Solidesulfovibrio fructosivorans JJ]: one gene and its partner. The protein of the gene in region 1 binds, or shares a complex with, the protein of each later gene. Links are inferred from orthologs where the notes say so. Each region holds a gene or a part of one and is shown on either strand. Other genes may lie near its edges. The genes, in order: mnmE and mnmG.

Region 1 (15,334 bases):
CCTGGCGGCCCGGCGGGCCGTGGCCGAGACGCTGCGCGTTTCCGACACGGTGTTCGTGGAGGACGATCCCTACGGCGAGTTGCGTTTCGCCGGCGAACCCATGCCCCCGGTGAGCTCGTTTTTACCCGGTGGGGACGGCTTCATGCTCGGCACCTTCTCCAAGATCGTCGCGCCGGGGCTGCGCCTGGGCTGGGTGGCGGCCACGCCGGAAGCCATGCCCAAGCTCGTCACCGCCAAGCAGGCTTCCGATCTGCACAGTTCCACCTTCGTGCAGCGGGTGCTCGTGCGCTACCTGATCGACAACGACCTCGACGCCCATATCGCCACGATCAAGTCCGTCTACGGCGCGCAGCGAAACCTCATGCTCGAGCGCATCAAAGCGGAATTCCCCGAGGGCGTCACCTGCACCGAGCCCGAGGGCGGCATGTTCCTCTGGGTAACCCTGCCCGAGGGCTGCTCGGCCTTCGACCTGTTCGACCTGTGCATCAAGGAGAAGGTGGCTTTCGTGCCGGGCGGGCCGTTTTTCGTCGACGGCGGGGGGGCGCGGGCCATGCGGCTCAACTTCTCCAACGCCGACCCGGACCGCATCGTGGAGGGCATCGCCCGCATGGGGCGCGGCATAAAGGCGCTTCTGGCCAAGACCAGCTGCGCCGCCGTCGCGTAGGGAAAGCGCAGCCATGCCCGCCAGCCGCCTTCCGGGCGACACCATCGCCGCCGTCGCCACCCCGCCCGGACGCGGCGGGGTCGGCATCGTGCGCCTAAGCGGCCCGCTGGCCAAGGCCGTCGCGACGAAGCTCTTCACCTCGGCCCGGCCGGATTTCGCGGGGCTTAGGCCCTACCGGCTGCACCACGGAACCGTGCGCGACGCTTCGGGCCGGGTGCTCGACGAGGTCATGGCGGCGTTTATGCCCGGTCCCGGGAGCTACACCGGCGAGGACACGGCGGAAATCTTCTGCCATGGCGCGCCGGTGGTGCTCGCCGCCGTCCTGGCCGCCGCCTGCGCGGCCGGGGCGCGGCCGGCCGGGCCCGGGGAATTCACCAAGCGGGCCTATCTCAACGGCCGGCTCGACCTGTCCCAGGCCGAGGCCGTGGCCGAACTCATCGCCGCCCGTGGCGCGGTGGACGCGTCCCTTGCTCTGACCCGTCTTTCCGGGGGCATGGGCGAGGCCGCCCGGGAGCTCGGCCGGGCGCTTGGCGAACTGCGGGCCGGGGTCTGCCTGGCCGTCGATTTTCCCGACGAGGAAGTGGAGTGCCAGCCCAAGGAGGCCTTTGCCGACGGGGTTGCCGCCGTCATGGACCGCATCGACGCGCTGCTTGCCGCCGGACGCCGGGCCAGGCCCTTTCGCGAAGGGGCGGTCGTGGCCCTTTTCGGCAAGGTCAACGCCGGCAAGTCCAGCCTCTTCAACGCCTTTCTGGGCACGGACCGGGCGCTTGTGGCCGACCAGCCCGGCACGACCCGGGATTATCTGGAAGAGGGGCTCGACCTGGACGGGGTGCCCGTGCGCCTGACGGATACGGCCGGGCTGCGCGAGACGCCGGACGCCGTGGAGGCGGCCGGCAAGAAGCGCGGCCGGGACGTGGCCGGCCGCGCTGACCTGGGGCTGTATGTCGTGGACGGCGCGGCCCCGTACGCCCCGGACCCCGAGGCCGAAGCGCTGCTGGAGGAACTTGGTCCCAGGCGCGTGCTGGTCGTGGTCAACAAGGCCGACCTGCCGGCGGCCGAGCCGGGCGCGGCCAAGAAGCTCAAGGCAAGGGGCCTGGAGACGGTGGCCGTCTCGGCGCGCACGGGTTTCGGCCTGACCGGGCTTTTAACCGCCATGCGCGAACGGCTGACCGCGACCGACGGCCCGCCCGAGCCGGCCGCGACGGCCCCGAATGCGCGCGAGGCGGCGAGCCTCGAAGCGGCCCGGCTGGAGCTGGCGGGGCTTGTGGCCGATATCCGGGCCGGCGTGCCTTACGATCTGTTGGGGGCGCGGCTCGAAACCGCCGCGGCGCTTGTTGCGGACATCACCGGCGAGACCACGCCCGATGATGTCCTCAATGCCGTCTTCTCGAAGTTCTGCATCGGCAAGTAGGGAACCCTACCGATCCAGCTTGTCGCGGATTTCCTTGGCCTCGGCCAGATCCGGGTCCTGGTCCAGGGCGCGGCAGGCGTAGTCGTAGGCGTCGTCCTTGCGGTTCCACTTGAGGTAGAACTTGGCGATGTTGAGAAAGGTCTTGGGATGGCCGCCGAAACTTCTGACCGCCCCCAGGTAGAGCTCCTCGGCCTTCTTGAATTCGCCCATCGAATCCCAGGCGTCGATGCCGAGCCGCCAGGCCTGCTGGTCATTGGGAAAGCGCTCGATGGCCAGGGAAAACATCTCCGCCGCTTCGGTCAAAAGCCCGGCTTCGAGAAACAGCGCGCCCACGTCGCGGATGACGCCTTCTTCCGCGCCGAACGTTTCCGCCACCCGCCGCAGATAGACCTTGCCCTTGGGAAAGCTCTGTTGGGCCAGATGCTCACGGCCCAGGCGCAGCCATTCTTCCTTTTGCTGGCCGCGCCGCTTGGCCGAATGCTCCTGGTCGCGCCGCTCGGCTTCCTCCATCTTGAGGCGCAGCGCGGTCAGCCTTTTCACCAGGATGATTTCGTCCCCGGGCTTGTAGCGCAGAAAGGGGGTGGTGGTGATGCCGATGCCGCTCAGAAACGAGACCACCCGGGGATGGCGGCTGAAATCGTCGCACATTTCCGCGAAAAGCAGGTCCACCTCGGAGCGGGCGAGGCCAAGGGCCGTGCGGGAGATTTTGAGCCCCAGGGCGTCGTTGGCCGCGTCGATGCAGCGATACAGATCGTCGCGCCGCAGATAGCCCCGGGCGCGGCTGATGTTTTCGCGAATGGCGCGCGCGTCCGCCTCCATGCGCTGGCGATCGACCTTGCGATGCATCATGTAGCCTCCTTGGCCGAATCCGGGCCTCAAGGAGGCCGGCGTGCTACAATCCCGCCAACGTCCTCAGGCTCGCTTCGTGCTCGCGGACCCAGGCCAGCAGGTCGCGCAGGATGGTTGCCGCGTCCCGTTTCGGCTTCCAGCCGAAATCGGCCGTCACACGCCTGTTGTCGCCGATGTAGATGGCCAGATCGGCCGGGCGGTTGACGGGATCGTTGCGGATGGCGATGGCGTTGCCCGTCAGTTCCTCGCAAAGGCGCGTGGTTTCCAGGAGCGACAGACTGGAAAACGTCCCGCCGCCGACGTTGTACACCTTCCCCTTGGCCTTCTCAAGGTCGCCAAGCTGTATGTCGAGCAGGTCAAAGAGGTCGTCGACGTGCAGCAGGTCGCGCACCTGTTTGCCCAGTCCGCCAAAGCCGATGTAGGACAGGCCGCGCTTGAAGTAGTGCGCCTGCACCCACAGGGAAAAGACGCCCTGGTCCACCTTGCCGAACTGCCAGGGGCCGGCGATCACGCCGCAGCGGTTGATTACCGCCCGCACGCCGTACATGGCCTCGTATTCGCGCAACACGAATTCCGAGCACAGCTTGGTGGCGCCGTACATCGACTTGGGACCGTTGAGGTCGAAATCGACGTCGAGGCCCTCGGAGGACCAGCCGCGCGGCCCGTCGGCGCAGTCCCAGACAAACCGCGACTCCTCTTCACGCACCGGGATGGCGTTGATCGGATCGTAGGGATAGACGCGGCTGGTGGAAAGAAACACCACATCGGCCGCGTTCTTGCGCGCCACCTCCAGGCAGTTGATCGTGCCCGTCAGGTTGGTGTTGATGAGATACTTGGGCGAGCCGCCGAAACCGGCCAGCACCGAAGGCTCGGCCGAACACTCGAGCAGCACGTCGATCTTGTCCGTAAACTCCATGTCCTCGGGATTGCGGATGTCGCCGTGCACGAACCGGATGCCCTCGGCCGCCAGACGCGGCACGTTGAACTCCGAGCCCCGACGCTTCAAATTGTCCAGCACGATGACCGTAAGCTCCGGATAGCGGCGCTTGAAGGCCACAGCCAAATTGCTGCCGACAAACCCGGCCCCGCCGGTGACAAGCATCGTCTGGTACTTGGACATGGACATGGAATGGAGACTCCTTTTGGGGATTGAGGAACCGGGGGAGGGAACCTTTTTTTGCAAAAAAAGGTTCCCTCCCCCGGACCCCCACCCTCCCAAAAAACTCTTAAAGGGTGCGCGACGATACGGTTGGGTGGGGTGTCGGACATCCGTTATCGCGGGGCGGTTTGGAGGTCGGCGTGCTCGGCGCGAAGCGGCGTGCGCCGCCGGCCTCCAAACCGCCCCGCAAGAAGGGGGGACCGGGGGGCCCGTGGCCCCCCGGCCGCCGGAGGCATCTTTTCTCTTCTCGTTCTTCTCTACTCGTGTTCGACGACGTCTTTTTGCGTCTCGTAGATTTCCTTGAGAATGGTCGGCACGTTGTAGGTGATCTTCCAGGTGGGGTAGTGCTGCTCGAACTTCTTGAGCCCGCTGATCCACCAAATGTGGTCGCCGATGCGGTTGTCGTCCTGGTACTCGTACTGGAGCTTTTTGCCGGAGATTTCTTCGCAAAGGGCGATGGCTTCGATCATGGAGCAGTTGGAGTAGGGGCCGCCGCCCATGTTGTAGACCTCGCCGACGCGGGGCTTTTCGAAGTAGTGCCACAGGCTGTTGACCAGGTCGTGGGCGTGGATGTTGTCGCGGACCTGTTTGCCCTTGTAGCCGTAGATGAAATACTTCTTGCCGCTGATGCAGCAGCGCATGAGGTAGGACAGGAAGCCGTGGAGCCGGGTGCCGGAGTGGGCCGGGCCGGTCAGACAGCCGCCGCGGAAGACGCCGGTGTGCAGGCCGAAATAGCGGCCGTATTCCTGCACCAGCACGTCGGCCGCCACCTTGGACGCGCCGAACAGGCTGTGCTTGGTGTGGTCGATGGACATGGTCTCGTCGATGCCGTCCTTGTAGGGGTGGGACGGGTCGATCTCGAAGCGGGTCTCTTTTTCGATCAGCGGCAGGTAGTTGGGCGTATCGCCGTAGACCTTGTTGGTGGAGGTGAAGATGAAAACCGCCTCGGGGCAGTGCTTGCGGTAGTTCTCCAACATCGTCAGGGTGCCGTTGGCATTGACGGTGAAGTCCATGTAGGGGTCGGAGGCGGCCCAGTCGTGGGAGGGCTGGGCGGCGCAGTGGATGACGGCTTTGACGTCCTTGCCGTAGCGGCCGTGGATCTTGGCAATGGCCTCGTGGTCGCGGATGTCGGCGTCGTAGTGGGTGTAGTTCTTGTAGGCGTTTTCGAGGCGCTTGCGGTTCCAGGAAGTGTCGGCGTCCTCGCCGAAAAAGGTCTTGCGCAGGTTGTTGTCGATGCCGACGATGTCAAAGCCCTTTTCGCTGAAGAATCTGACGGTTTCCGAACCGATCAGGCCGGCCGAGCCGGTAACGATGGCGACTGCCACAGGAGTTCTCCTTTTGACGGATTGGGTGCGCGTCCCGGGGACGGCTTACGCGGCTCCGGCCTGGCGTGGTCTTCTGGCCAGAAACATCGCGCCCACGAGAAAGCGCAGGAAATACATGCCGAAGGTTTTGCCCGGATGGGAAAGAAGCCTTCGGTAGCGGCCTTGTTCGACAAAGACGCCAAAAAACCGATAGGCGGCGCCGTACTGGCGACGGACGTCGGGGTCCCGATCGGTCCATTTGGCGATATAGGCCTCGGCGCTGCCCGTGTAGTACGTCTTTTTCCTCAGGTAGCGAACGAGGTCGAAAGCGGCTTCGTTGTGGAAAAGAAGGGGCGTGTCCTGGCCGCTTTTTTCCTCGAAGCGGATAAGGTCTTCGAGAAAGTCCTGGCGCGGCAGGCCGGCGACATAGGCGTCCACCGCGTCGAAATCGTAGCGCGACAGGAGGCCGATGGTGCCGATGCGTTTGAGCTTCTTGTCCAGGTCCCAGTCCTCGGGGCCGGTCAGGGAGGTATCGAAGCCGCCCACGGCGGCGAATGCGTCCTTGGCGATGAAGCGGGCGCCGTCGATAACGGTGCCGTCGTAGAAGCTGCGCTCGAAGCGGCGCACGGACGGAAAGTAGTCCGCGCCGAGCACGATTTCCGGAATATGCAACGCGACATGGCGGCCGGCGGCCATTTTCTCCACGCAGCGGCGCACCACGGTGCGCGAGAGGATCATGTCGGCGTCGAGAAACATGACGTAGCGCCCGCCCGCCACCTCGAGCATGCCGTGGTTGCGCTGGGCCGAGCGTTCCGGGCCCATGTCGCGCACGATGTCGGCGTGGCGGCCGGCGATGGCCTTGGTGTCGTCGGTGCTGGCGTTATCGACGACGATGATCTCCAGGAACTCCCGGGGGTAGTCCTGGGCGGCCACGGACGCCAGACAGGCGCCGATGTTGGCGGCTTCGTTTTTGGTGGTGACCACCACCGATACGCGGTCCAAGGCTAACGCTCCCCGCCTGCGGCATGGTCGGCGGACGGACGTTGTCTGGCGGCTGTGCGATGGTGTCGGGTCATGACGGCGGCAAGGATGCGGCGGGCTCGCCTTATTTACAGCCGCAATCCTTGTTGCGGCTTTTGTTGAGCAGATGCCCCACGAGCTTGCCGGCGGCCCGGAACAGGAACTTCACGTCATCCACATCGCGGATGCTCATGATCTTGCGTGCGATAAACGCCGGCGTCAATGCGGCCTTATACAACTCATCCTTGAATTGCAACACGTCGTCATTCGATATCGGACTTTTCCAGACCGAGGCCCGCATATCGTACTCGTCCCAGTTCTCCGTGGTCAGCCAGCCGTTCTCCTTGGCTTCGGCGAAAAGCGGCGTGCCCGGGTAGGGGACGACGATGGTGGCCTGCAAGGTATTGAGCAGGCCTCTGGAAAAGAGCGACTTGGCGAAGTCGATGGTGCGCCGGGCGTCTTCGCGCGTTTCCCAGGGATAGCCGACCATGGTGGTGATGTGGGGCTCGAGGCCGGCCTTTTTGGCCATGGCCACGGTCTGTTCGATCTGTTCGACCTTGATGCCCTTGCACAGGCGGTTGAGGGTCGCCTGGGACATGGATTCGAGGCCGATGAGGATGAAGCGGAAATTGGCTTTTTTGAGCAGGTTCCACTGGTCCTGGGTCAGTTCGCCCACCCGCATGTTGCAGCCCATGACGACTTTCTTGTGGAGTCCCTTGTCGATGAGCCGCTGGCAGAATTCCTCGAGCCAGGCTCCGCGCGGAAAACAGCCGGAGTCGTCGAAAATTTCGCGCACGCCGCGCTCGGTCACCAGCCGCTCGATCTCGGCCACATGGCGTTCGGGAGAAACCGTGCGGTAGGTCGCGCCCGGAAAGAGCGTGGTCCAGGAGCAAAAAGTGCAGCGGCCCCACCAGCAGTCCCGGCCGGCCATGACGTAGGTGCCGGGCGTGTACTTGAAGTTGCCGTTTTTATAGGCGTAGCGCTGCCATTTGGTCAGGTCGCGGTCGATGTAGGGCAGGTCGTCGAGGTTGTGGTTGAGCGACCCCATGCCGCCGTCGACGATCTCGCCCCCTTCGCGCCGCCACACGCCGGCCGGCATGGGCACGTCCTTGCCGTCGAGGTGGTCGGCCAGATCGGCCAGGATGAAGTCGAAGTCGCCGCCGGCGATGACGTAATCCACGGAACTTTGTTCCATGGTTTCCCGGGGCAGGGCCGTGACGTGGTCGCCCATGAGGACCACGGCCGCTTTGGGCAGCCTTGCCTTGACGTCGGCCACGATCTTCCAGTGCCTGGTCACGACCGGGGTCTTGGTCTCCATGGCGACCAGGTCCGGGGCCTTTTTGACCAGATCGGCCATGAAGGCGTCGTAGGTCATCTCGTCGGCGATGCCGTCGTCGAAGGTGACGCTGTGGCCGCGCGAGGCGCACAGGCTCGCGGCGTAGGAGGGCACCATGGGATAGATGTAGGTCGGATTGGTGAACCACTGGAACTGGCGGTTCTGGGAGAGCAGCGGCGTGCCCTTGTCCGAGGCGAGCGGCGGATAAGCCACGGAAATTTTCATGTTACCTGCCGAGACTGCTGATCAGTTTTTTCTTGGTGAGGCCGTAGAGAAAGCGCAGGCCGTACCAGACGTGGGTAAGGGCCACGAAGGGCAGAGCGGCGAGCGCGACGGCCGGGGACTCGAAACGCACGAGATCGGCCAGGATCAAGAGTAAAAAGACGGCGTAGGCGGCAAACCCCAGGCCGATGAGTTCTCCGGCGCAGGGGAGCGCGGAGACGCCGCCGGCGGCCACGAACAGGCCGTGCAGGATCGAAGCCGCGATGAAAAGCACCCACAACGACGGCAGGAAATAGCGCAGGCGGCGGGAGGTCTCGGGATGCACGCGCACGAAATGCCCCCGGTGCAGGCCGTAGTTGCCGACCTGGCGCAGGTGCTTTTTCAGTCCCGGCCGGCGGTGGTGCCAAACGAAAAGTTCGGGCAGATAGCGGATCGCGCCGCCTTTCTTGTGCACCAGGTCCAGGCAGAACTTGGTGTCCTCGCCGGGCCAGCAGGCGGTGTCGAAACCGCCGACATCGAAAAAGGCCTCGCGGGAGACGATGAGGTTCACGGTGGGCCAGTCGTCCACCAGCCGGCTTGGCGGAGTGGGGCGGTAGCGCTCGGGAAAACCGGTGAGGCGGCTTAAAAACACCGCGCCCGAGGCCCGGGCCCAGAAAGGATCGTCGGGCGGGGTTACGGCCGGACCGCCCACGGCGGCAAGCCCCGGGTCGTCTTCGAAGGCCACCCGGGCCACGGTCAGCCAGGCCGGGTCGGGATAGGCATCGTCGTCGATGAAGGCGAGGTAGGCCCCGAGCGCCTGGAGCGCGCCCCGGTCGCGCTTGACGGCCGGGGAAACCGGGCCGGTGGCCACGGCGCGCACGCGCGGGTCGTCCGTGTAGGCGGCGACGTCCATGGGCGCGTCGGGCAGGAGGATGACCTCGAAATCCTTCTCGATAAGCCCCAGCAGGTGCGGCAGGCTTTCGACGAGGTAGGGGCCGGGCGCCTTGAAGGGGATGATGATGGAAAATAGGGGCGCGTCGGGAATGGCTGTCGGGATCACTGCTGCCCGTCCCAGTTTCCGGCGCGGCAGCGCACGATATAAAGCGGCCGGTTGACGACCTCGGTGTGGATGTGGCCGATGTAAAGGGACATCATGCCGAGGGCGCAAAGGACCACGCCGATAAGCAGGGTGTTGAAGACCGTGAAAAAGGCGATGGGCGTGATGTTGGCCCCGACGAACCAGTTGGCCAGGACCATGAGCACGAGCAGCGGGATGGTCACGGCCATGATGCCGAGACCGAGGTAGCCGGTTAGCCGCAGCGGCACCAGGGAAAAGGAGGTGAAGCTGTTTATGGCCAGATTGAAGAGCTTCTTGACGGAATAGGCCGGCTCGCCCTGGCTTCTGGCCGGGGCGCAAAAGGAGATGTAGGTCTTTTTGTAGCCCATCCAGTCGATGATGCCCCTAAACATGCGCGAGCCTTCGGTGAACTTGGCGAGCGTGCGCACGACCTTTTTGTCCAGCAGGCGGAAGTCCGTGGAATTGGGGGGCAGGTCGAGGTCGGTGAACCGGCGCATGAACCAATAAAAGCCCTTGGAGCCGATTTTTTTGACCAGGGTGTAGTCGGCGACCTTCTCGCGGATGGTGGCCACGATGTCGTAGCCTTCCTCCCACTTGGCGATGAGCTCGGGGATGACCTCGGGCGGGTGCTGGAGGTCGGCGTCGAGGCAGATGACGGCGTCCGCCCCGATGGAGGCCTCGACCCCGGCGGTCAGCGCCATCTCCTTGCCGAAGTTGCGGGAAAACATGAGCCCCTTGAAGCGGGGATCGGCGGCGACCAGGGATTCGACGATGGACCAGGAGTCGTCGCGGCTGCCGTCGTCGACGAACAGGCAGTCCCAATCGTAGGGCAGGGCGTCCATGACCGCGACCACGCTGTCGCGAAGCGCGTAAAGGCCCTTGCCCTCGTTGTACACGGGGACCACAAGGGAAATTTTGCCGCCGCGCCCGGGGGCGCGGCGGCTGGCGTCATCGTGCGTCATTGAGCGGACCGTTCCCGGCTACTTTTCGCGCATGAAGGCGTCAAAGTAATCGATGGTTTTCTTGAGGCCCTCGGAAAGCGGCACCTTGGGCTCCCAGCCGAGCTTGGCCTTGGCCAGGGTGATGTCCGGACGGCGCTGCTTGGGGTCGTCCTTGGGCAGGGGCCGATAGTCGATGGTCGATTTCGAGCCGGTGTATTCGATGACCATCTTGGCCAGTTCCAGAATGGTGAACTCGCCGGGATTGCCGGTGTTGATCGGGCCGGTGAAGTCGTCGGGGGTGTCCATCAGGCGCAGGAACGCCTCGATGAGGTCGTCGACGTAGCAAAACGACCGGGTCTGCTGGCCCTGGCCGTAAACGGTCAGCGGCTCGCCGCGAAGGGCCTGGATGATGAAGTTGGACACCACACGGCCGTCGTTGGGGTGCATGCGCGGCCCGTAGGTGTTGAAGATCCGGGCCACCTTGATGCGCAGGTTGTGCTGGCGGTGGTAGTCGAAGAAAAGGGTTTCGGCGCAGCGCTTGCCCTCGTCGTAGCAGGAGCGGAAACCGATGGGGTTGACATTACCCCAGTAGGATTCGGGCTGCGGGTGCACGGAAGGGTCGCCGTAGACCTCGGAAGTCGAGGCCTGCATGATCTTGGCCCGAAGCCGCTTGGCCAGCCCGAGCATGTTGATGGCCCCGTGCACGCTCGTCTTGGTGGTCTGGACCGGGTCGTGCTGGTAGTGGATGGGCGAGGCCGGGCAGGCCAAGTTGAAGATCTCGTCGACTTCCACGTACAGGGGAAAGGTGATGTCATGACGCATGAGCTCGAAATGCGGATTATCGAGCAGGTGTTTGACGTTTTGCTTGGCTCCGGTGAAGTAGTTGTCCAAGCAGATGACGTCGCAACCCTCGTTAATCAGCCGTTCGCACAGATGCGAACCAAGGAAACCGGCGCCGCCGGTGACGAGAACGCGTTTTTTCAGGTGCATGGCTTAAGCCTTGAAACACGGTTTTGGTAGAAGGTTATGTGAAGGCAAGGCGACCTAGTAAACCCGTTTTTTCCGAATGTAAACTCATTGCCAGGCAAGCACGGCCCACTCCCCGCTGGTGCGTGTCTCGGGCTCGGGCAGCCCTGTGGCGCGGTAGGCGGCGGCCACGGCCGGGGCCTGCTCCACCAGGATGCCGGAGAGGACGAGCACGCCGCCGGCGGCCACGTGGCCGGCCAGGCGGGGGGCCATGGCGATGAGCGGCGCGGCCAGGATGTTGGCGGCCACGATGTCGAAGACGGCCTCCGGCGAAACCGCCCCCACGCCGCCGACGGCCAGGCTCATGGCCTCGTCCACGGCGTTTAAGCGCAGGTTTTCCGCCGCGCACCACACCGCCTGGGGATCGATGTCCAGGCCGACGCCGGTAAGGCCCAGCTTGGCGAGCCCGATGCCGAGGATGCCCGAACCCGTGCCGAGGTCCAGAAACCGTTTCCCGGCGACGAGGCGGCCGGTCGCGGCGCAGGCGGCGAAGGCCTCCAGGCAAAGGGCCGTGGTCGGGTGGTGCCCGGTGCCAAAGGCCATCTTGGGCTCGATGAGGATGGGCGCGCGGCCTTCGGTGTCGGTGTCGGCCAGCCAGGGCGGCAATATCTCATAGATGCCGCCCACGGCGATGGGCGTGAAAAATTCCTTCCAGGCCGCGCCCCAGTCCTCTTCCTCGAGGGTGTCGAGGGCCACGGGAATATCCGGCCAGTCCTCGCCCACGGCGGCGGCGAAATCCCGGGCCGGCGGCCCGTCTTCCAGATGCACCCGGAAGCGCACGGCCGCGCCGTCGTCCGTCGGCGTCTCCTCCCAGCCCTGGGCCGCGCGTTCGGCCAGCCAGGCCTCCACCCGCTCGGCCAGATCGCCGGTATCGGGGACGGTGATGTCCACTCGCAGTAACGTCCGCACACGTACTCCTTAAATGAAGGGCAGGGGCGCTGCCCCTGTAACCCCGGCAGGGGAGGCGCTGCCTCCCCCGCACCCCTCCGCCGAGGGGCCAAGGGGCCCCCGGACCCCCCATAAAGGGTTTGGGGGATATACGGGAATTGGGAAGATGCCTATCGGGAAATGGGCGCGGCGGCAACGCCGGACGCCTGGCGCATCCCGCTGAGGAGGTGCCGTTCCACAACCCATTAAAAAGTTAAGGAAGGGGAGAGCGCGAGAGGGGAGAACCCTTTTCAAAGGGTTTCCCCTCTCGCATCTCTTTCCCCTCTTCTCTTATCGCCTACGCGTTGGCGTCGGCCAGGGAGCCGATGCCCGAGGCGTAGGCTCCCAGCGCATCCTTGGACGGGAGACCATCCGGCCCCGACGCGTAGCTGGGGACGGCGAAGGACCGTAAGTCCGCCACGTGGTCGAGGGTCTGGGTCATAAGGCTGTAGCCGGCTTCCGACCCCATGATGGTAATGCGGGGAAAATCGTCCATCATGGTCTCCTTGGGCTGCCGTCCGTAAAGCCGGCGCTGGCGATCGTCGTCTCGTGGGCCGCAACCCGCGGACCGCGTGGCCGTGCCGCCACAGTTGCCTGATGAAACGTTTGGGAAGGGGAGGGCACGAACGGGAAGAACCCTTTTGCAAAGGGCTTTTCCTCTCGCACCTTTTTCCCTTCTTCTTTTATCTCTTACGCGTTGGCGTCGGCCAGAGAGCCGATGCCCGAGGTGTAGGCCCCGAGCACGTCCTTGGAAAACTGGTAGGTCTGGCTCATGTCGTTGGTCATGGACGCGTGGGAGCCCGCCCCGCCGCTGTTCATGTAGTCCAGCGTCTTGCTCACCACGGCCGCGCCGAAGGTTTGTTTGTCGGTCGGCGCAAAGGAGGTGAAGGATGAGGAACCGGTGTTGTTCATGGTGTCCAGCGTCTTGGACACGATGCCGTAGGAGGCTTCCGCCCCCATCGCGCTGGAATAGTTGATCGCGCTCATGGCGTCCTCTCCTTGCCGACCTGTCCGGCCGGCTGTCGATACCGCTTATAGTATGCCTGTAGCCAGCGGTTCCCCGGTCGTCAAGGGGACGGGCGCGGGATTATTTTTCTTGCGCTGCGGCGGGGGCGGCGTCGGTTACGGAACGCAGGACCGCGCGCAGCCGGCCGGACGGGTCGGCCAGGGCCAGCCGTCTGGCGAAACGTTTTTCCTGTCCCGTTTTCACGGCCGTGGCCGCGGCCAGGACGACTTCCTCCAGGCCCGGCCCCAGGCGGAAGGCGGCCAGGTCGGCCAGGCCGAGGGTTAGTCCGAGGGACCAGTCGTCCGGGCGGTGGAGGGTGAGGTTGGACATGAGGGCCACGCGTTCGGGTTCGCTGCCGGGCAGGCGCGCGAGCAGCCTGTCCAGGCGTCGGTCGATTTCCAGGTCGTCCGGGGCGAGGGCTTTGGCCGCCACCAGGCATTGGACGGCGTTTTCCGGCAGATGGCGGGTCGGGTCGAACACCATGCCCGGCGCGGCTTCGTAGCCGGCCGCCTCCAGGGCTCCGGCGAAGTGGAGCAGGTAGTCGCGTGGGCCGGACAGGCGGGGGATGTCCCGGCGTCCGTGGCCGGCCTGGGCCACGTAGGCGAGGCGGGCCTCTCCCGGGGCGTCCAGGCGGCAGGCGGCCAGACAGCAGGCCGTGGCCGTCAGCGGATGCCCGGACAGCGCCGGCCGGGCCAGGCAGAAGCCGATGAGGGCCAGCACGGCGTTTCGGTCTCCGGCCCCGAGCACCGTCTGGATGCGGGCGGCCATGACCTCCGGGGTGTCCGGAACGGCGGCGAGGCGCTGCCAGATCATCGATCCGGCCAGGGCCAGCTGCCCGGAGCGGCGCAGGTGGTAGAGGGCGAGGGCTTCGGCCGTGGCCGCCTCGGGGCCGCGCGGGGGGGCGGCGCAGCGGCCGGCCAGCTCGAGCAGGGCGGCCGCCCGGTGGAGGGGCAGGTGGCGGGCGGCCACGGCGGCGTGGGCGGCCCGGCCCATTTTCTCGGTCAGGTCCGGATGGGTCAGGGCGAAACGGAGGCGGTCGTCGAGTTCCAGCACATCATCATAATAGAAGGCCTCGCGCTCCGGGACGAAAAGCGTGTCCACGCCCTCGGGCCGGCGTTCGGCCACGGGCAGGCAACCGCTGGAAGCGGCCTCGAACAGGCGCAGGTTGATTTCGCCGGCAATGGACTCGTTGGGCACGATCCGGGCGGCGTCGTAGAAGGCGGCCATGGCTTCGCCGTGGACGTCGTCGCGCATGACGAGTCCGTAACGGGCCATATGCTCGGCGAACCATTGGCGTCGCCGGCGCTGGGGGGTGACGCGGCCGACGAAGGCCAGGGGCATGGCGCGGTCGGCATGGGGCACGAAGGGGCGGGGCGCGCCGTGCCAGGGCACCCAGGCCGCGTGCGGCGCGCCGGCGGCGGCAAACGCCTTCGCCAAATGGGGCTGGGTGGTGGCCACGGCGGAAAAGCCCCGGGCGTAGTGGCGTTGCCAGAAAAAATTGAGGTGCGGATCAAGGGCCCAGTACACGACCGGGCAAGGCGTCTTTGCGAGGTCGGTCAGCACCAGCCTCGCGCCGAGATTTTCCTGGTGGATGACGCAGTCCGGCGGTTCGGGCAGGCCGGCCAGAAGCTCCGGCAGGCTTGCCGTGCCCCGGGGCGGGTCGAGGCGCGTCGCGCGCACGCCCAGATGCGTCAGGGCCGGCCCGAGGTGCGAGTGGATGAGGCAGACGGTTTTAATCCGGGCGGCCATGGTCCGGTCCGGGGAAAGGCGGCGGTTCGCGTTATGGCGTCCCGCATGGACGCGGCGCGTCCCACGCGTCCCCGGGCGCGCCCCTTCCGGCCGGCGTCATGACGGTCCGGCGTGTCCCGCATCGGCGAAAGTCCCGTTTTTTTCCGCGTGCCCGGCCCGGCAGGGGGCGGGACGGACGGCGCGGGCCGGGCGGACGGTCGTTGGCGTGAACCTAGGCCATGACGACGGAATTCTCGCAGTCGCCGAACGGGGAAAAGGCGTGCTTGTCCGATTCGGGGTCGCTGATCCAGATCTCCCCATCGATCAGATAGCGGAACTGGTATTCGCGGCCGGTCGGGAGGTCAAGGGTAACGGAAAAGGAGCCGTCCTTTTGCCGGCGCATGGGCGTGGCCTCGATCTCCCAATCGTTGAACTCGCCGACGAGCTTGACGTTGCCGGCGTCCTTGGCTTGTTCCTTGGCCAAAACGAAGGTTACCTTGCAAACGGGTTTGCTTTTCAGGAACTTTTTCTTCAGCGACATGGGATCTCCTCCTCGGGAGTGGCCGAGCCGCAACGAAGCGTCATTGCGTCGCGCGGCGCAACTTGGGACTTAAGTCTGCCGTATCGCCTCTTTGTGACGATGTAAAATCTTTTTTGAAAAAAAGGGGGATAACTAGCGGGTTA
Region 2 (15,389 bases), on another replicon or contig:
GGGGCAGGCGTCATTCCCCCCGGGAGCGGTACATGGCCAGATGCCGCCTGAAGGCCCAATCGTCCAGGGCCGGGACGCCGGCGGCGGCGGTCTTCCAGGACAGGTTCTCCCGGGGCGTTTCGGTCGGCACGCCGAAGCTCAGGATATGGAAGCCGAAGCCCTTGGTGCCGGAGAGGCCGGGATCGCCGTAGGCGTTTTGCAAACGCAAGGCCAGGAAAAATTCCACGGGCTGTTCGGCTTCCGGCTCGGCCAAAAGCAGATGCATGAGAAAACGGTTGGCAGGCTCGAAAAGCCCGGTGTGGTTGTTCATGGCTTCGGCCTGGACTTCCAGGCGCAGGCCGCCGCCGGAAATGTTGCGCAGCTCGACGTCTGGCTTGGCGAGATTCGGGTCCAGACGCACCAGGGGCTTGCCCCAGGTGGAGGGCAGGGCGAAATTGCCCTTGGCCATCTTGATGGTGTTTTCGTGCCACAGGGCCAATTCGAGCACAAATGCCCGGGGAGGCTCCACCCGCAAGAATCCCCGTTTCTGCTCGAGTTCGAGCCGGGTCGGCCAGCCCACGTGCATATGGACGAAATCGTCGTTGGCCTTGCGGACGGCCATGATGGGGGTCACGAAGTTGTAAAAGGTCTGGTAATCCTTGCGCGGGTCCAGGCGCAGTCTGAAATCGCAGACCACCAGCTTGCCGATCCAGGACGGCGTGGCCCGCACGAGGGAGGTCATTTCCAGTTCGATGCCCCGGGCGGGATCGGCGGACAGGATGGAGGCGTCGGTGGAGCGGGCGCCGGGATCATCGCGCACGAAGCTGACCCGCACCTTGCTGCGCTGGGTCTGGGCCGTGTCGAGGAGGGCGCGGATTTCGCCGGGGCTGACGATCCAGGAAGACGGGACGGCTTCCTTTTTCCCTATATGGATTTTGAGGAAAAAGCCGGCGGTGATGGCCAGAAAAGCCAGGCCGAAGACGCCGGCCATCAGGATCATGGCCTCGGGCGAATAATGCCCCGAAGTGGTGGCGTCGAGCATGCGATTCCACCAACCGGGGTCGAAGAGGCTCAAAAAAGCCGGGAGTTCGCCTATGGCCCTGGAAGAAAGCATAAATTCTCCATAAGCGAACATCCTGACAGGCACAAGCCCGCGCGATCAGTCGAAATGCTTTTTCAGATGGATTTCCAGGCAGGAAAGCGCGGCCGGGGTGACGCCGGAGATGCGCCCGGCCTGGCCCAGGCTGCGCGGCGCGATGCGCGTGAGTTTTTCCACCACCTCCCGCGACAATCCGGCCACGGCGGCATAGTCGATCCCCGGCGGCAACAGCACGGCTTCCAGGCGGTCCATGCGCCCGGCCAGCTCTTCCTGGCGGCGCAGATACCCTTCGTATTTGATCCGCGTTTCGGCTTCCACGGCGATGATCGCATCGAGACTCCCCAACTCCGGCCAGAAACGGGCCAGATCGGCAATTCCCACCTCGGGCCGGCGCAAAAGCTCCTCCAGGCGCAGACTGCGGTCATGGGGCCGGCCGCCAAGCGTCTGCCAGTCCGCGTCGTCGCAGTCGTCGGGCCGCACTCGGCGCGCGGCGATTCCTTCGATGACGGCGGCGAGCGCCGCCTCCTTGCGGCGATACAGATCCCACTGGCGGTCGCCGACTAGGCCGAGTTCCCGGCCCATGGGGGTGAGCCTCGCGTCGGCGTTGCCCTCGCGCAACAGCAGCCGGTGCTCGGCCCGGGAGGTGAACATGCGGTAGGGTTCGCTCGTGCCCTTGGTGACCAGATCGTCAACCAGCACGGCGGTGTAGGCCTGATCGCGCCGGGGCAGGAACGGCTCGCGCCCGGCCAGGGCGCAAAAGACGTTGAGCGCCGCCCACAGCCCTTGTCCCGCCGCCTCCTCGTAACCCGAGGTGCCGTTGATCTGGCCGGCCAGATAGAGCCCGGGCAGGGCCTTGGTCTCGAGCGTGGGCAAAAGCTGCACCGGGTCGGCGTAGTCGTATTCAATGGCATAGCCGGGGCGCACGATGACCGCCTTTTCCAGCCCCGGGATGGTGGCGATCATGGCCTTTTGCGTCTCGATGGGCAGGCTCGTGGAGATGCCGTTGGGATAGATTTCCGGGCTCTCCAGGCCTTCCGGTTCCAGAAAGACGTGATGGCGGTCGCGCTCGGGAAACCGCGCCACCTTGTCCTCCACCGACGGACAATAGCGCGCCCCCGTGCCCTCGATGACGCCGGTAAAAAGCGGCGAACGGTCGAATCCGGCCCGGATGGCCTCGTGGGTGCGGGCGTTGGTGTAGGTCAGATGGCAGGGAACCTGCGGCAAGATAGGCCCCGGGCCATGGAAGCTGAACGGCGGGGGAGAGGTGTCCCCGGGCTGGGGCGTGGTGACGGAAAAATCGATGCTCTTGGCCAAAAGCCGGGGCGTGGTGCCGGTCTTGAGCCGGCCAAGGGCGATGCCGTGGCGGCGCAGGCTGGCCGAAAGCCCGTCCGAGGGCGGATCGCCGAGCCGGCCGCCGCGAAGCTTGGTCAGCCCGATGTGCATGAGGCCGCAAAGAAACGTGCCGGTGGTGAGAAGCACTACCCGGGCCGCGAAATCCTCTCCCGAGGCCACGCGCACCCCGCGGGCCCGGCCGTCCACGGCCAGCACCTCCTCCACCGAGTCCTGGCGCACGGTCAGATTGTCCTGGCCGAAAACCGCCGCCTTGACCACGCGCATGTAGGCGTCGCGGTCGATCTGGGCCCGGGTGGAGCGCACGGCCGGCCCTTTGCGGGTGTTGAGGGTGCGGAACTGGATGCCGGCCGCGTCGGCCCAAAGGCCCATCATGCCGCCGAGCGCGTCGATTTCGCGGACCATGTGCCCCTTGGCCAGCCCGCCGATGGCCGGGTTGCAGGACAAATGGCCGATGCGGTCCACGTTTTGGGTCACAAGCAGCGTCTCAAGTCCCAGTCGGGCCGCGGCCATGGCCGCCTCGCACCCGGCGTGCCCGGCGCCGACGACGATAAGGTCGAATGTCATGGGATGGGATGCCTCCGGCGGGCAGGGGGAAACTTTTTGAAAAAAGTTTCCCCCTGCACCCCCTTCAAAAAACTTTTAACGGGGGTGGTGATGGACACAGAGAATACGTTGGGAAGGGAATAAGCCAATAGGTATGGTGTCAATGCACATTGCCAGGATAATATTATGAAAATTTTTTGGAAGGGGGTCCGGGGGGAACTTTTTTTTTAAAAAAAGTTCCCCCCGGCCGCCGGAGGCCTCTTCTTTCGGCCGACGCAGCAGATCCAACCTTCTTCGGTGTGCTCGTAGACGCCGATGCCGTCGAAGCCGGCGGCGGCGAAGCAGTCGTGGAATTCCGTCGTGTCGAGGTAGGCCATGGGCGTGAGTTCCAGCCATTTGCGGTTGCGGGCGTCGAAGCGGTCGCAACGGTAGACTTCGGCGATCAGCACAAAGCTGCCGCCCGGCCGCAGCACCCGCAGGATTTCCGCCAGTCCCTTGGTGATGTCTGGCCAGAAATAGTGCGTCTCCACGGCCGTGGCCAGATGGAACGTATCCGCCGGGAAGGGGATTTCCATGACCGAGGCCTTGCGGATGGCGACATGGCCTTGCTGGATGGCTTTGCGGTTGACGCGCCGGGAAAGGCCCAGGCTTTTGTCCGAGACGTCGATGCCGACGACCAGGCCGTCCGGGGCGAGCCTGGCCAGCCGGCCGGCGGTGCGGCCGCCGCCGCAGCCGATGTCCAAAACGAAGTTGTCTTTTCCGACCAGGACGTGGTCCAGGCCCCAGCTGGTCAGCGGATAATGGTAGCGGTTCATGCGCCGGGCCACGTATTCGCCAAGAAGGCCCGACGGCCGGCGGCATTGGCCGAGGCGTCTCTCTTTCAACCACTGCATGAACCGCATTTTTCTCTACCCTTGTCAGACGTGAAGGTGGGCCGGGGGGATGGTTGCCCCCGGCGGGGAGCGGGGCGGAACCCCGATTGCGCTTCCCTACTCGAACAACACCCGGGCCATGACCTTGGCGTCGCCCAGGGTGGCGCGGATGCTGGAGCGTTCGTTGGGCTGGTGGGCGTTGTGCACGAGGGTGGCCCAGACCACGGTCGGGTAGCCGCGCCGGCGCAGGTAGGCGGCCACGGTGCCGCCGCCGATGCCCATGGGGCGGGGATTGGCGCCGTAGACCGCCCGGACGGCGCTCATGACCTTGCGCACGATGGGGGCGTCTTCCGGGGTGGTCGGGGCGGCCTGTTCCCGCTGCACGACCTCGTAGTCGACGGTCACGCCGCAGGCGGCCTCGACCTCGGCGCCGTATTCGCGGATGACGGCGAGCACGTCGTCCAGGGGATACTCGGGCAGCACGCGGCAGTCGACGTAGAACACGTCGCGGCCGGGGATGGTGTTGATGTTCTCCACGTTGGCCTCTTTCTTGGTCGGCTCGAAGGTGGAGTTGGCCGGCTGGAACAGCGGATTCTTGGCCGGAAAGCGGTCGTGGAGCTTGGGAATCTTGAGGATGAAAAGCGCGGCGGCGGCCAGGGAGTTGACGCCGGCTTCCGGTGTGGAGGCATGGCATTGCCGGCCGTTGACGATGATTTTCAGCCACAGCATGCTTTTTTCGGCCACCTCGACCATCTCGCTGTCGGCCTGGCCGAAGTCGGGCACGAGAAAGAGGTCGTCCGGGGTGAAAAGGCCGTCGTGGTGTTCGGCCACGTAATCGAGGCCGTACTTGCTGCCGGTTTCCTCGTCGGCCACGAAGAGCAGGCCGTAATTGATGGGCGGCGTCTCCCCGGCGTCGAGGATCGCCTTGCCGAGGGCAACCGAGCTGGCGATGGCCTGCTGGTTGTCTTCCACGCCCCGGCCGAAAATGGCGTCGCCGTCCACGGCCAGGGTATAGGGATCGGTCTTCCACAGGGTGCGGTCGCCCGGCGGCACGATGTCGATATGGGAGATGACCCACAGGGTGCGGGACGTATCCCTGCCCGGGATGACCACGGCCAGGTTCGGCCGGTGGCCGCAGGGTACGCGTGAATCCGGGGCGTTTATTTCCCGGGCTTCGGGAAAGCCCATGGCGGCGAGCAGGGCTTTTAAGCGATCGGCTTTTTCCCGTTCGCCGGGGCCGCCGTTGTCCGGGCCGAGGGCGGGTATGGCGGTCAGTTCGCGTTGCAGGTCGATGACCGTGTCGCGCATGGCGTCGAGCCGCGCAAGCAGGGCGTCTAACATAGGGGCTCCGGGCGGTTGGAAGGACATTTCGGCATACCGTTCATGCATAGCCGCTTGGTTGGGCGATGGCAAACCGGACACGCAAACGCAAAAAGCCGGAAGGCAAGCCTCCCGGCATGGACGCAAAAAAGATGCGGTATGACAACCCTCGAAAGAAAAAAGATTTAGGAAGGGGAGAGCGCGAGAGGGGAGAACCCTCTTTAAAGGGTTTCCCCTCTCGCACCCTGCCTCTAATCTCTCCTAACGGCCGCGGGCGGCGCGCTTGGAAGCCTTCAAGGGGTTGATGCTGACCTTGCCGCCCTTGTCGACTTCGAGCTTGACGTGGGTAGCGAAGTTGCAGACCTTCTGGGCCCATTTGCGTTCGGGCATGGGATAGCTCTTGCAGTATTTGCCGCCGTCCTGCTCCAGGATGCGTTCGCAGCCCTCGCATTTGTCCACGATGGGATGGCACTCGACGCCGTTGACGGTAATGACCTGGGACATGGGAATAACCTCCGGGCCGCGCAGAATTGGGGCGCGGGAATGATTTCAGCGGAAAGCCAGCCTTTATTATGGAGCCGGCGGGTTTTGTCAAGCCCCGGGCCGCGTGAGCCGCGCCGCCGTTTCCTTGAAGGCGGCCACGAGGGCGGGGTAGTCGAACCCCGGGAATGCGCCGTTTCGGTAGAGCACCTTGCCCGCCACCATGGTGCAGGCGACTTCGCCGCCGTTGGCCGCGTAGACGGCGTCCGAAACGGGATCGAAAGCCGGGGTGAGTTGCGGCCGGCTCATGTCCAGGGCGCACAGGTCGGCCGGGCCGCCGACCGTCAGGCGTCCGAGTTCCGGCCAGCCGATGGCGGCCGCGCCGTCGCGGGTGGCCATGTCCAGGGCCGCCTCGGCCGCAAGCAGGGTGGGGTCGCAGGCGGCCACCTTCTGGAGCAGGGCGGCGGTCTGCATTTCCGAAATGAGGTTCAGGGTATTGTTGCTGGCCGCGCCGTCGGTGCCGAGGGCAACCGTCACCCCGGCCTCGCGCAGGGCGGCCACGGGCGCGATCCCGCTGCCGAGCTTCATGTTGCTTTTGGGGCAATGGGCCACGGACGTGCCGGTTGCGGCCAGAATGCCGATATCGGCGGCATCGAGGGCCACGCCGTGGGCCAGCAGGGTATTTTGGCCGAGCAGCCCCAGTTCGTTGAGGTAGGGGATGACCCGCGCGCCGTTGGCTTGGAGGCAATCCTCGTTTTCCCGGGCGGTTTCCGCGGCGTGGGTGGACAGGAGCACGTTTTGGGACCGGGCGAAATCGGCGCAGCGCGTCAGTGTTTTGGCCGAGCAGGTGTAGACCGCGTGGGGAAAAATGGCCGGGCGCAGCCGGTCGTGGCCGGCCAGCCGGTCGGTGAGCGCCCCGGCGGCGTTTAAGGCCGCGTCCACGGTCTTGAACCCGGCGTTTTCGATCTCGAACACGCCCTGGCTGATGACGGCGCGCATGCCCGCTTCCTCCACCGCGTCGGCGATGGCGTCGACATACAGATAGGCGTCGCAAAAGCAGGTCGTGCCCGTGGCCAGCATCTCGGCGCAGGCAAGCCGTGTGCCGAGGGAAACGGCCGCCGCGTCGAGCCTTGCCTCGGCCGGCCAGATGTGCTCGGAGAGCCAGACGGAAAGCGGCGCGTCGTCGCACAGTCCCCGGAAAAGCGTCATGGCCGCGTGGCCGTGGGTATTGACGAGCCCCGGCAGCACCAGGCAGCCCGACAGGTCGAGGGTCTCTCGCGGCGCGTAGGCCTTGGCCAGGGCATCGGCCGGGCCAATGGCCGCGATGCGCCCATCGGTTACGACCAGGGCCGCGTCGGAAAGTATTCGCCGGTCGTCGTCCTGGGTGACCAGGATGCCGGCGGCAACGAGCATGTCGCAAGGGAAGGCGGTGTGTTGCGTTTGCATGGGGGCCTTGTAACGCAGCTTCCGTTTCGGGCCAAGGCCGCTTGACCATGCCTGGCAAAATCCCTAATCCGACTCGGTACCACTTCGCATTTTTCAAGGAGACGGCCATGGATCTGCGCAAACTCATTCGCGACATCCCGGACTATCCCAAGCAGGGCATCCTCTTTTTCGACATCACGCCGCTTTTGGGCGATCCGGAAGGGTTTCGCCGGGCCGTGGACGCGCTGGCAGAACGCTTTGCCGCGTCGGGAGCGACCAAGATCGTGGCCGCCGAGGCCCGGGGATTCATTTTCGGCGCGGCGCTCGCCTACAAGATGGGCATCGGCTTCGTGCCGGTGCGCAAACCCGGCAAGCTGCCCTACAAGACGCGGTCCGTCTCCTACGACCTGGAATACGGTTCCGATACGCTGTGCATGCACGAGGACGCGCTGTTGCGCGGCGAAAAGGTGCTGGTCATCGACGATTTGCTGGCGACCGGCGGCACGCTTTCCGGGGTGGTGAAGCTGGTGGAAGAATTCGGGGCCGCAATCGTCGGCATCGGCGTGGTCATCGAGCTGACCTTTTTAAACGGCAAGCAACAGTTTAGCACCTACGACTGCGAGAGCATCCTGCAGATTGCCTGAGGCCGGCCGCGAAGCATGACGTCCGGAGCTATCGCGCAGGGAATAGGCGCAATCGGCGTCCGGTCGGCAGCGAAAACCCGCAACATGGAAGCGGTCCGTCCGGCCTTGCCGGGTACGGACCGTTGAGAGCCTAACCACATGAAGATCGGCATCATCGGCGGCAGCGGCCTGGACGATCCCAACATCCTCGACAACCCCACCGACCTGGAGCTCGATACCCCGTACGGGCCGCCGAATTCGACCCTGCGCCAGGGCAAGATCGCCGGCAAGAGCGTGGTGCTTCTGGCCCGCCACGGGCGCGCCCACACGGCCACGCCGAGCCACGTCAACTACCGGGCCAACATTCACGCCCTGCGCGCGGTCGGTTGCGCGGCCATCCTTTCCACCACGGCCGTGGGCTCGTTGCGCCAGGAGATCGGCCGGGGCGACCTCGTCATCCTCGACCAGTTCATCGACTTCACCAAGCGCCGGGTGGCGACCTTCCACGACCGTTTCGAACCCCACAATCCGGCCCATACCCCCATGGCCGACCCGTTTTCCGAGCCGCTTCGCGAACTGCTCATAAGCGCCTGCCGCAAGTTCGGCTATCGCCATCATGACAAAGGGACGGTGGTGACCATCGAAGGGCCGCGTTTTTCGACCCGGGCCGAGTCCAACATGTTTCGCATCCTCGGGGCCGACGTCATCAACATGAGCGTGGCCACGGAGTGCGCCCTGGCCGTGGAAGCCGGCGTGCCCTACGCCGCCGTGGCCATGAGCACGGACTACGACTGCTGGAAGACGGACGAGCCGCCGGTGAACTGGGAGGAGATCGTCACGATCTTCAAGGAGAACGCCGAGAAAGTGACCAATGTGCTGGTTGATGTCATCAAGGAAATGTGACGGCGCGCGCGCCGTCTCCCATAAAAAAGGCGCTCCGACCGGAGCGCCTTTTTTTGTTTCGGAAGGAGGCTTATTTTTCCGCTTTGAGGAACTGCCGCCTGAAGCTGGCGAAAATGGCCTCGTACACGGCATGGTCCCGGGTCTCCGGCAGCACGAAATTGATGGTATGCGGCTGGGCGTCGCTTGCATAAACGCCATGCACGGAAAGGCGCATCGGCGACGTAAGTTCCGGTCCCGCCTCGTGGGGAGAGGTTTCGGGAATGTCTTCCCCGGCAGGATCGGCACCGGGCGCTGTTTCCGTGAAGGAGAGGGGCGAAACATCCTGCGTCGCGGCGTCCGGAGAGAGGTCTTCGGCAGTCAAAGCGTCGATTCCGGGCGCAACGGTCGCTTCGTTTTCCCGGGTTTCCGGTTCCAATGCGAGGTTGGGGGACACGCTTGCCGCCGGCGTCGCCGGCTCTTCCGCCGCCTCGGGCGGTTGCGTCGTCGGCGAGGCTTCCTCTTCCAGGACAAGGGGGGGCAGGAGGGAGGCCTGCTGGTCGCCGGCAGGGATGTCCTCTTGCGTCGAGGCGGCCGGGACTGTCGGGGCTTTTGGGGCCGGATCGGCGCCGGAAAGGGGCTCTTGCGCGGTGTCGGCCGGCGCGGCCGTGGCGGCCTGTGAGGGTTGCCAGGACGCGTCGAGCTCGAGACGCGGCAGCGCGGGAGAGGCGACTACGGACGTTTCCGGTCGGGCATCCCCGTCGATGACGATTTCGATTCCGTCAGCCGGGGTGCCCGGTTCGGGCCCGGCAACGGTGCTCTCGATCCGGGCCTCCTCTGTCGACATCGCGTCCTCTGGTTGTTCCAAAGAGCGGGGGGCCGTGTCATGGTCGAAGGAACGCCCGATTTTAGTCCTTTCTTGCGGCGTTTCCAGCTCGAAAGGAGCGTCCAGGGAGTCCGCCACGGATGCCTCGACCGGTCCGTCAGCTTCCGGCTGGTCCAACGTCAAGAGGATGGGCTCCTCAGAGACGTCGTCCGGGACGACCGTTTCCGGCCGATCGGGGACAAGGTCCGTTGCCGCCGGCTCGGGAAAGAAACCCGGTTCGGGGGGCACGAACGAAAGGGCGGGCTCGTCCGCGCTCTCGGCGCGCGCCGTTTCCGGCTCCTCGGCCGGAGTCGCCTCCGCGACCGCATCAAGGGAAAGCGCCGGTTCGGGCCGGTCGGCTTCCATCGCCTCCCGGGGCGCGCCCGAAGAAGGAGATTCCGCGCCCGCCTCGTCTTGTTTGCCGGCATCCTCGGTCCGCACTTCCGTGGCGGCGTGCAGCGGCGGAGGGTTGCGATCGATTTCCTCGGCGTATTGGCAAAGCGCCACGAAGGTCTTGGCGATGCCAATGACCATCATGTCTGGTTTGCTGCCGGCGTATAACGCCTTGAGTGTCTCGAATATCTGGCGTTGCGGCAGGGCGCGGGCATCGGGTTCCATTTCCAGGAGCCCGCCGTAGGCGTCGCGGATACCGTCAAGGAGTGCGTCGGAAGCCGCAATGCCGTCATGGAAGTCGAAGTAACGCCGTGTCGGCCTGCCGTCGGCATGAAGAAAACGCATTTCTTTAAGAATATCGATAAACGCGCGGTCGATGGCGTAGCGGAATCCGATATCGGCAAAAAACGCCGCATCGAAGACTTCGGGCACAGGCAACGCCAGCAGTGCCTGGAAATATTTGGGGATGCTCCCGGTCTTCAAGGAATAGGCGTCGGGAAGGGCCTTTGACGCATCTCGCCTGTTGGATGCGGGTTCAAAGGATGGCGGCATTGTACTCGTGCCAGGGGTAAACAGATTGAAAAACAAGCGACTCTCCTTGCATCTCCAATTGGCCGCGTCGGCGGTGAAAATTCAATATCTCATTATAGCCATTTCGCCTGTTTTGTCATCCATTTTGCCTTGACGTGTATTCTTCAAAGAAAACCAAAATGATAGGAAATACGCTGTTGCCGCGTCATGTCGCATCCCATGGCCCGCCCATTGCCCAACCCCGGAAAATAGTGGCATAAGAAACCTTCATTCCCCCAAGCGACGCGCCCCGCCGCCAAGGAGCCTTCCCATGACGCATCCCGGCCACGACAGCACGCTGCCTCCGGCGCATAAGACGTTTTACGACCGCATTGCCGCGTTCCTCCCGGCGGACCGCATTTTCCTCGGGCCGTTTCACACCCTGGCCCTGGGCGATGACGCCAGCTTCTACCGGCTGGTCCCCAAGATCGTGGTCAAGGCCACGGACGAGGCGGAAGTGGCGCACATTCTGCGCGCCGCCTCGGGCGCCAAGGTGTCCGTCACCTTCCGCACCGCCGGCACCAGCCTGTCCGGACAGGCGCTCACCGACTCGGTGCTGGTCTATCTCGCCGGCAACTTCCGGGGATTGCGCATCCACCCCGGCGCATCCCATGTCAGTATCGAGCCCGGCGTCATCGGGGCCGAGGCCAATTTCCGTCTGGCCCCTTATGGCCGCAAGATCGGCCCGGACCCGGCGTCGATCAATGCCTGCATGATCGGCGGCATCGCGGCCAACAACTCCTCGGGCATGTGTTGCGGCACGGCGGAAAACAGTTACAAGACCGTGGAATCCATGAAGCTCGTCTTTGTGGACGGCACCGCCCTGGACACGGCCGACCCCGTATCCCGGGCGCGTTTCGAGAAGATCCATGCCGGGCTTTTGGCCGAGCTCGCCGCCATCCGCGACGAGATCGCCGCCGATGCCGCGCTTACCGAGCGCATCCGCCGCAAATTCAAGATCAAGAACACGACGGGCTACAGCCTGAACGCCTTTGTGGATTTCACCGAGCCCTTCGATATCCTGCTCCACCTCGTCGTCGGTTCCGAAGGCACGCTGGCCTTTATCAGTGAGGTCACCTACCGCACGGTCGTCGAACATCCCCACAAGGCCTCGTCGCTGATGCTCTACCCGAGTATCGCCGACGCCTGCCGTGCCGCCGCGCTGCTCAAGTCCCTGCCCGTGGCCGCGGCCGAACTTATGGACCGGGCCTCGTTGCGCTCCGTCGAGGACAAGCCGGGCATGCCGTCCTCTCTCAAAGGACTCGACGAAGACGCCGCCGCTGTGCTGGTCGAGGTGCGCGCGGCGGACAAGCCGGGCTTGCTCGCCCAGATCGAGGCCGCTCTGGACCGGGTGTCCGGACTTTCGCCGCTTTTTCCGCTGCTCTTTATGGACAAGAAGGAAGATTACGAAAAGCTCTGGAACATCCGGCGCGGCCTTTTCACCTCGGTCGGCGGCGCGCGCAAACCCGGTTCCGCCGTCATCATCGAGGACGTGGTCTTTCCCATTGACAAGCTGGCCGAGGGCACGGTGGAGGTCCAGCGCCTCATGCGCCACCACGGCTTCGCCGAAGGCATCATTTTCGGCCATGCCCTGGAAGGCAACATCCACTTCGTTTTTTGCCCGGATTTCGGCGATCCGGCCTCCGTCGCCAACTACAAGCACCTGATCGACGATGTCACCAATATGGTCGTCGGCCGCTACGACGGGTCGCTCAAGGGCGAGCACGGCACCGGCCGGAACATGGCCCCGTTTGTGGAGATGGAGTGGGGGGCCACGGCCTATGCGTTCATGAAACGCCTCAAACGCGCCTTCGACCCGGAAAACCTGCTCAACCCGGGCGTGATCCTCACCGATGACCCGCAGGTGCACATGAAGAACCTGAAGCCCTTGCCCAAGGTGAGCCCGTTGATCGACCCCTGCATCGAATGCGGCTACTGCGAGTCCATCTGCCCCTCGCGAAACGTCACCACCACCCCGCGCCAGCGCATCACCCTCCAACGCCACATGGCCCTTGCCGCCGCCAAGGGGGACAAGGCGGACTTCGACCTCTTTCACGAAGACTACCAATATTACGGCAACCAGACCTGCGCCGCCGACGGCTTGTGCGCAACGGTCTGCCCGGTGTCCGTGGATACGGGCGTTTTCACCAAGGACTACCGCCGGCGCGAAGCGACCGAGCGCGGCCGCAGGATCGGGCGATGGGTGGCCGACCATTACGGCCTTGTCACAGCCCTTTCCGCCAAGGGGCTTTGGCTGTCGAACGCCGTGCACCGCCTGCTCGGCACGTCGGCCATGACCGCCATGACCCACGGGCTGCGCAAACTGAGCCGGGGCATGGTCCCTTACTGGACGCCCTACGCGCCCAAGGCCGCGCCCAAGGCGCGTTTTCATCCCACCTGTCATGGCACGGGGCGCAAGGTGGTCTACTTCCCGAGCTGCACCACCCGCTCCATGGGCCCCTCGGCCCTGGACCCCGATCAGCGCGGACTTTTCGAAGCCACCATGTCGATCCTGGCCAAGGCCGGCTACGACGTCGTCTTCCCGGAAGGCATGCGCGAGCTGTGCTGCGGGCTCACGCTCGAGTCCAAGGGCATGCACGGCGAGGCCGGACGCAAATCCAGGGAGCTCGAGGCGGCCTTGCGAAGGGCCAGCAATGACGGCGAAATCCCGATCCTCTGCGACGCCAGCCCCTGCCTCTACACCATGCGCACCCACATGGAGCCGGGGCTCAAGCTGCACGAACCGGTGGAATTTATCACCGACTACTGCCTGCCGTACCTCGACATCACGCCCGTGGCCGAAACCGTGGCCGTCCACGTGTCCTGCTCCTCGGTCAAAATAGGGCTTACGGCCAAGTTCACGGCCCTGGCCGAACGTTGCGCCCGCGAGGTCGTCGTGCCGCGCGACATCCACTGCTGCGGCTTCGCCGGCGACCGGGGCTTTTTCTACCCGGAACTCAACGCTTCCGCTCTGGCCGAGTTGCGCGGCAAGCTGCCGGCCACCACCACGTCGGGGTACAGCAACAGCCGTACCTGCGAGATCGGGTTGTCCTACCACGGCGGCGTACCCTACCAGTCCATCGTTTATTTGGTGGACCGGGCAAGTCGGGCTGGTGGGGAGTAGGGCGAAGAGGCGGAGATGCCTCCGGCGGCCAGGGGGAAACTTTTTGAAAAAAGTTTCCCCCTGGACCCCCTTCAAAAACTTTCAAAGGGGGTGAAGGGCTTCACCCGATGCGGGATGGAGCGTTATTTTCAAGATAGCGGAAGGTGGTCTTCCTGCGCGAGGGAACAGTATTCCCAGGCCATGCCGGCATCCCCGCGCAACCGCCTGTCCTTCCCAAAAGGGCAAGTCCTTTTCCTGGTTCCTTGTTTCAATGGAGAGCATGCTGACTGAGATTACGCAACGTTCATAAAATATTTAGGATCGCCTTTTTAACGATATGCCTTATGGCCATCTCCTCTTGTGGTGTTTTGTTTTCCGAACTCTTGTTTGGTAAAAACAAAATATTACGTAGAGTTAATCCCGTCAGATAGAAGATTTAGGAAGGGGAGAGCGCGAGAGGGGAGAACCCTTTGCAAAAGGGTTTCCCCTCTCGCACGCTTTTTCCTTTTTCCCCTTCACTCCCGCCTCTTGACGCCGTTTGCGACTGGGACAAGAATGCGCGCCGCCCGTTACGGGGCGAGGAGTGACCGTATGCGCCTTCGCGTCCTGATTCTGACTGCCATCCTGATCCTTGTCGCCTTCTGCCACGTCACCGCCGCGTCGGCCGGTACGCCGCCGGCCGAACCCATACTGCGCATCGAAACCGGCATGCACACGGCGCTCATAAAGCGCATCGCCGTGGATGGCCTCGGCCGCTATCTGGCAACCGCCTCGGACGACAAAACCTGCCGCGTCTGGGACATCAAGACCGGCGAACAACTGCGTGTGCTGCGCCCGCCCATCGGCCACGGCTACGAGGGCAGGCTCTACAGCGTGGCCATGAGCCCCGACGGCCGCTACGTCTTTTGCGGCGGCTGGACCGGCTATGGCTGGGACAAGACCCACAGCATCTATATTTTCGAGCGCGAGACCGGCCGCATGGTCAAGCGCCTGACCGGCCTGCCGAGCGTGATCAACCACCTGGCCGTATCCCACGACGGCGCATACCTGGCCGCGGTCATGGGCGAGGAGGGCGTGCGCGTCTGGCGGCTGTCCGACCTGTCCCTGGTCGGCGGGGACAAGGCTTACGGCGGCGAGTCCTACGGCGCGGCCTTCGACGGCAAGGGCCATCTGGCCACCACCTGCTACGACGGGGCCATCCGCCTGTACAAAGTGACGGACACGAGTCTGTCGCTCGTGGCCAAGACCAGGACCCAGGGCGGTTCGCGTCCCTTTTCCCTGGCTTTTTCCCCGGACGGGACCCAGCTCGCCGTGGGCTTTACCGATACCGCCGCCGTCACGGTGCTGGACGCCGAGACGCTGAATCTTCTTGGCGCGCCGAACCTGACCGGCGTGGACAACGGCAACCTCGCCTCAGTGGCTTTTGCCGCCGACGGTTCGCTTTTGGCCGCCGGGCGCTGGGTGACGGATCGGGGCTGCCCGGTGCGTCGCTTCAAGCCCGCCGATTTCGTGGCCTACCAGGACTTGGACACGGGCAAGGCCGCCGTGGTGACCATCTGCCCGCTGCCCGACGGCGGGCTGGCCTATGGCACCGTGGCCCCGCGCTGGGGCGTGTTGCGGCCGGATGGCTCCTTCGGCATGACCCGGTCCCCGGCCATCCGCGACTATCGCGCCTCGGCCCGCCGCTTCTACCTTGACCGTACCGGCGAAACCGTGGCCTACGACGCCACGCCCCAAAAGGGCCTGTACCGTTTCGCCCTGCCCGGGCGCGACCTGCGCCAGATCGACGCGCCCACGCCCGGCATGACCGCGCCCCGCACCCAGGCCCCGGGCCTCGTGGTCACGGGCTGGGAGGGTGGCCGCACGCCGCAGCTGAATGGCAAGC

What was found.
Region 2: the proteins of mnmE (region 1) and mnmG are in contact, whole or in part, in a solved structure (PDB 9HIP), measured with the Escherichia coli proteins. The link is inferred for Solidesulfovibrio fructosivorans JJ] from one-to-one orthologs.

What each region holds. Positions count from the first base shown.
Region 1 is NZ_AECZ01000014.1:83,722-99,055, reverse strand. Bases 23-2,876 are described here. They hold mnmE (tRNA uridine-5-carboxymethylaminomethyl(34) synthesis GTPase MnmE), read left to right. Parts: upstream 23-677; coding sequence 678-2,075; downstream 2,076-2,876. Other genes in these bases: DESFRDRAFT_RS11545 (tetratricopeptide repeat protein), read right to left, coding at 2,082-2,876; DESFRDRAFT_RS11555 (aminotransferase-like domain-containing protein), read left to right, coding at 23-664. In the rest of the region: more of DESFRDRAFT_RS11555, read left to right, coding at 1-22; more of DESFRDRAFT_RS11545, read right to left, coding at 2,877-2,924; DESFRDRAFT_RS11540 (NAD-dependent epimerase/dehydratase family protein), read right to left, coding at 2,968-4,050; DESFRDRAFT_RS11535 (NAD-dependent epimerase/dehydratase family protein), read right to left, coding at 4,341-5,408; DESFRDRAFT_RS11530 (glycosyltransferase), read right to left, coding at 5,454-6,389; DESFRDRAFT_RS11525 (B12-binding domain-containing radical SAM protein), read right to left, coding at 6,493-7,968; DESFRDRAFT_RS11520 (glycosyltransferase family 2 protein), read right to left, coding at 7,970-9,004; DESFRDRAFT_RS11515 (glycosyltransferase family 2 protein), read right to left, coding at 9,001-9,984; DESFRDRAFT_RS11510 (UDP-glucuronic acid decarboxylase family protein), read right to left, coding at 10,003-10,953; DESFRDRAFT_RS11505 (50S ribosomal protein L11 methyltransferase), read right to left, coding at 11,038-11,898; DESFRDRAFT_RS11500 (hypothetical protein), read right to left, coding at 12,215-12,412; DESFRDRAFT_RS11495 (hypothetical protein), read right to left, coding at 12,607-12,903; DESFRDRAFT_RS11490 (glycosyltransferase family protein), read right to left, coding at 13,004-14,671; DESFRDRAFT_RS11485 (isoamylase early set domain-containing protein), read right to left, coding at 14,883-15,191; DESFRDRAFT_RS23110 (hypothetical protein), read right to left, coding at 15,332-15,334. UniProt on the Escherichia coli protein: Exhibits a very high intrinsic GTPase hydrolysis rate. Involved in the addition of a carboxymethylaminomethyl (cmnm) group at the wobble position (U34) of certain tRNAs, forming tRNA-cmnm(5)s(2)U34.
Region 2 is NZ_AECZ01000011.1:41,787-57,175, reverse strand. What follows is about bases 568-3,476. They hold mnmG (tRNA uridine-5-carboxymethylaminomethyl(34) synthesis enzyme MnmG), read right to left. Parts: upstream 2,996-3,476; coding sequence 1,139-2,995; downstream 568-1,138. Other genes in these bases: DESFRDRAFT_RS09580 (class I SAM-dependent methyltransferase), read right to left, coding at 3,202-3,476; DESFRDRAFT_RS09590 (hypothetical protein), read right to left, coding at 568-1,093. In the rest of the region: more of DESFRDRAFT_RS09590, read right to left, coding at 11-567; more of DESFRDRAFT_RS09580, read right to left, coding at 3,477-3,867; DESFRDRAFT_RS09575 (M20 family metallo-hydrolase), read right to left, coding at 3,964-5,187; DESFRDRAFT_RS09570 (PxxKW family cysteine-rich protein), read right to left, coding at 5,428-5,670; DESFRDRAFT_RS09565 (amidohydrolase), read right to left, coding at 5,758-7,092; DESFRDRAFT_RS09560 (adenine phosphoribosyltransferase), read left to right, coding at 7,200-7,715; mtnP (S-methyl-5'-thioadenosine phosphorylase), read left to right, coding at 7,854-8,597; DESFRDRAFT_RS09550 (DUF5343 domain-containing protein), read right to left, coding at 8,668-10,314; DESFRDRAFT_RS09545 (FAD-binding and (Fe-S)-binding domain-containing protein), read left to right, coding at 10,673-13,525; DESFRDRAFT_RS09540 (caspase family protein), read left to right, coding at 14,096-15,389. UniProt on the Escherichia coli protein: NAD-binding protein involved in the addition of a carboxymethylaminomethyl (cmnm) group at the wobble position (U34) of certain tRNAs, forming tRNA-cmnm(5)s(2)U34.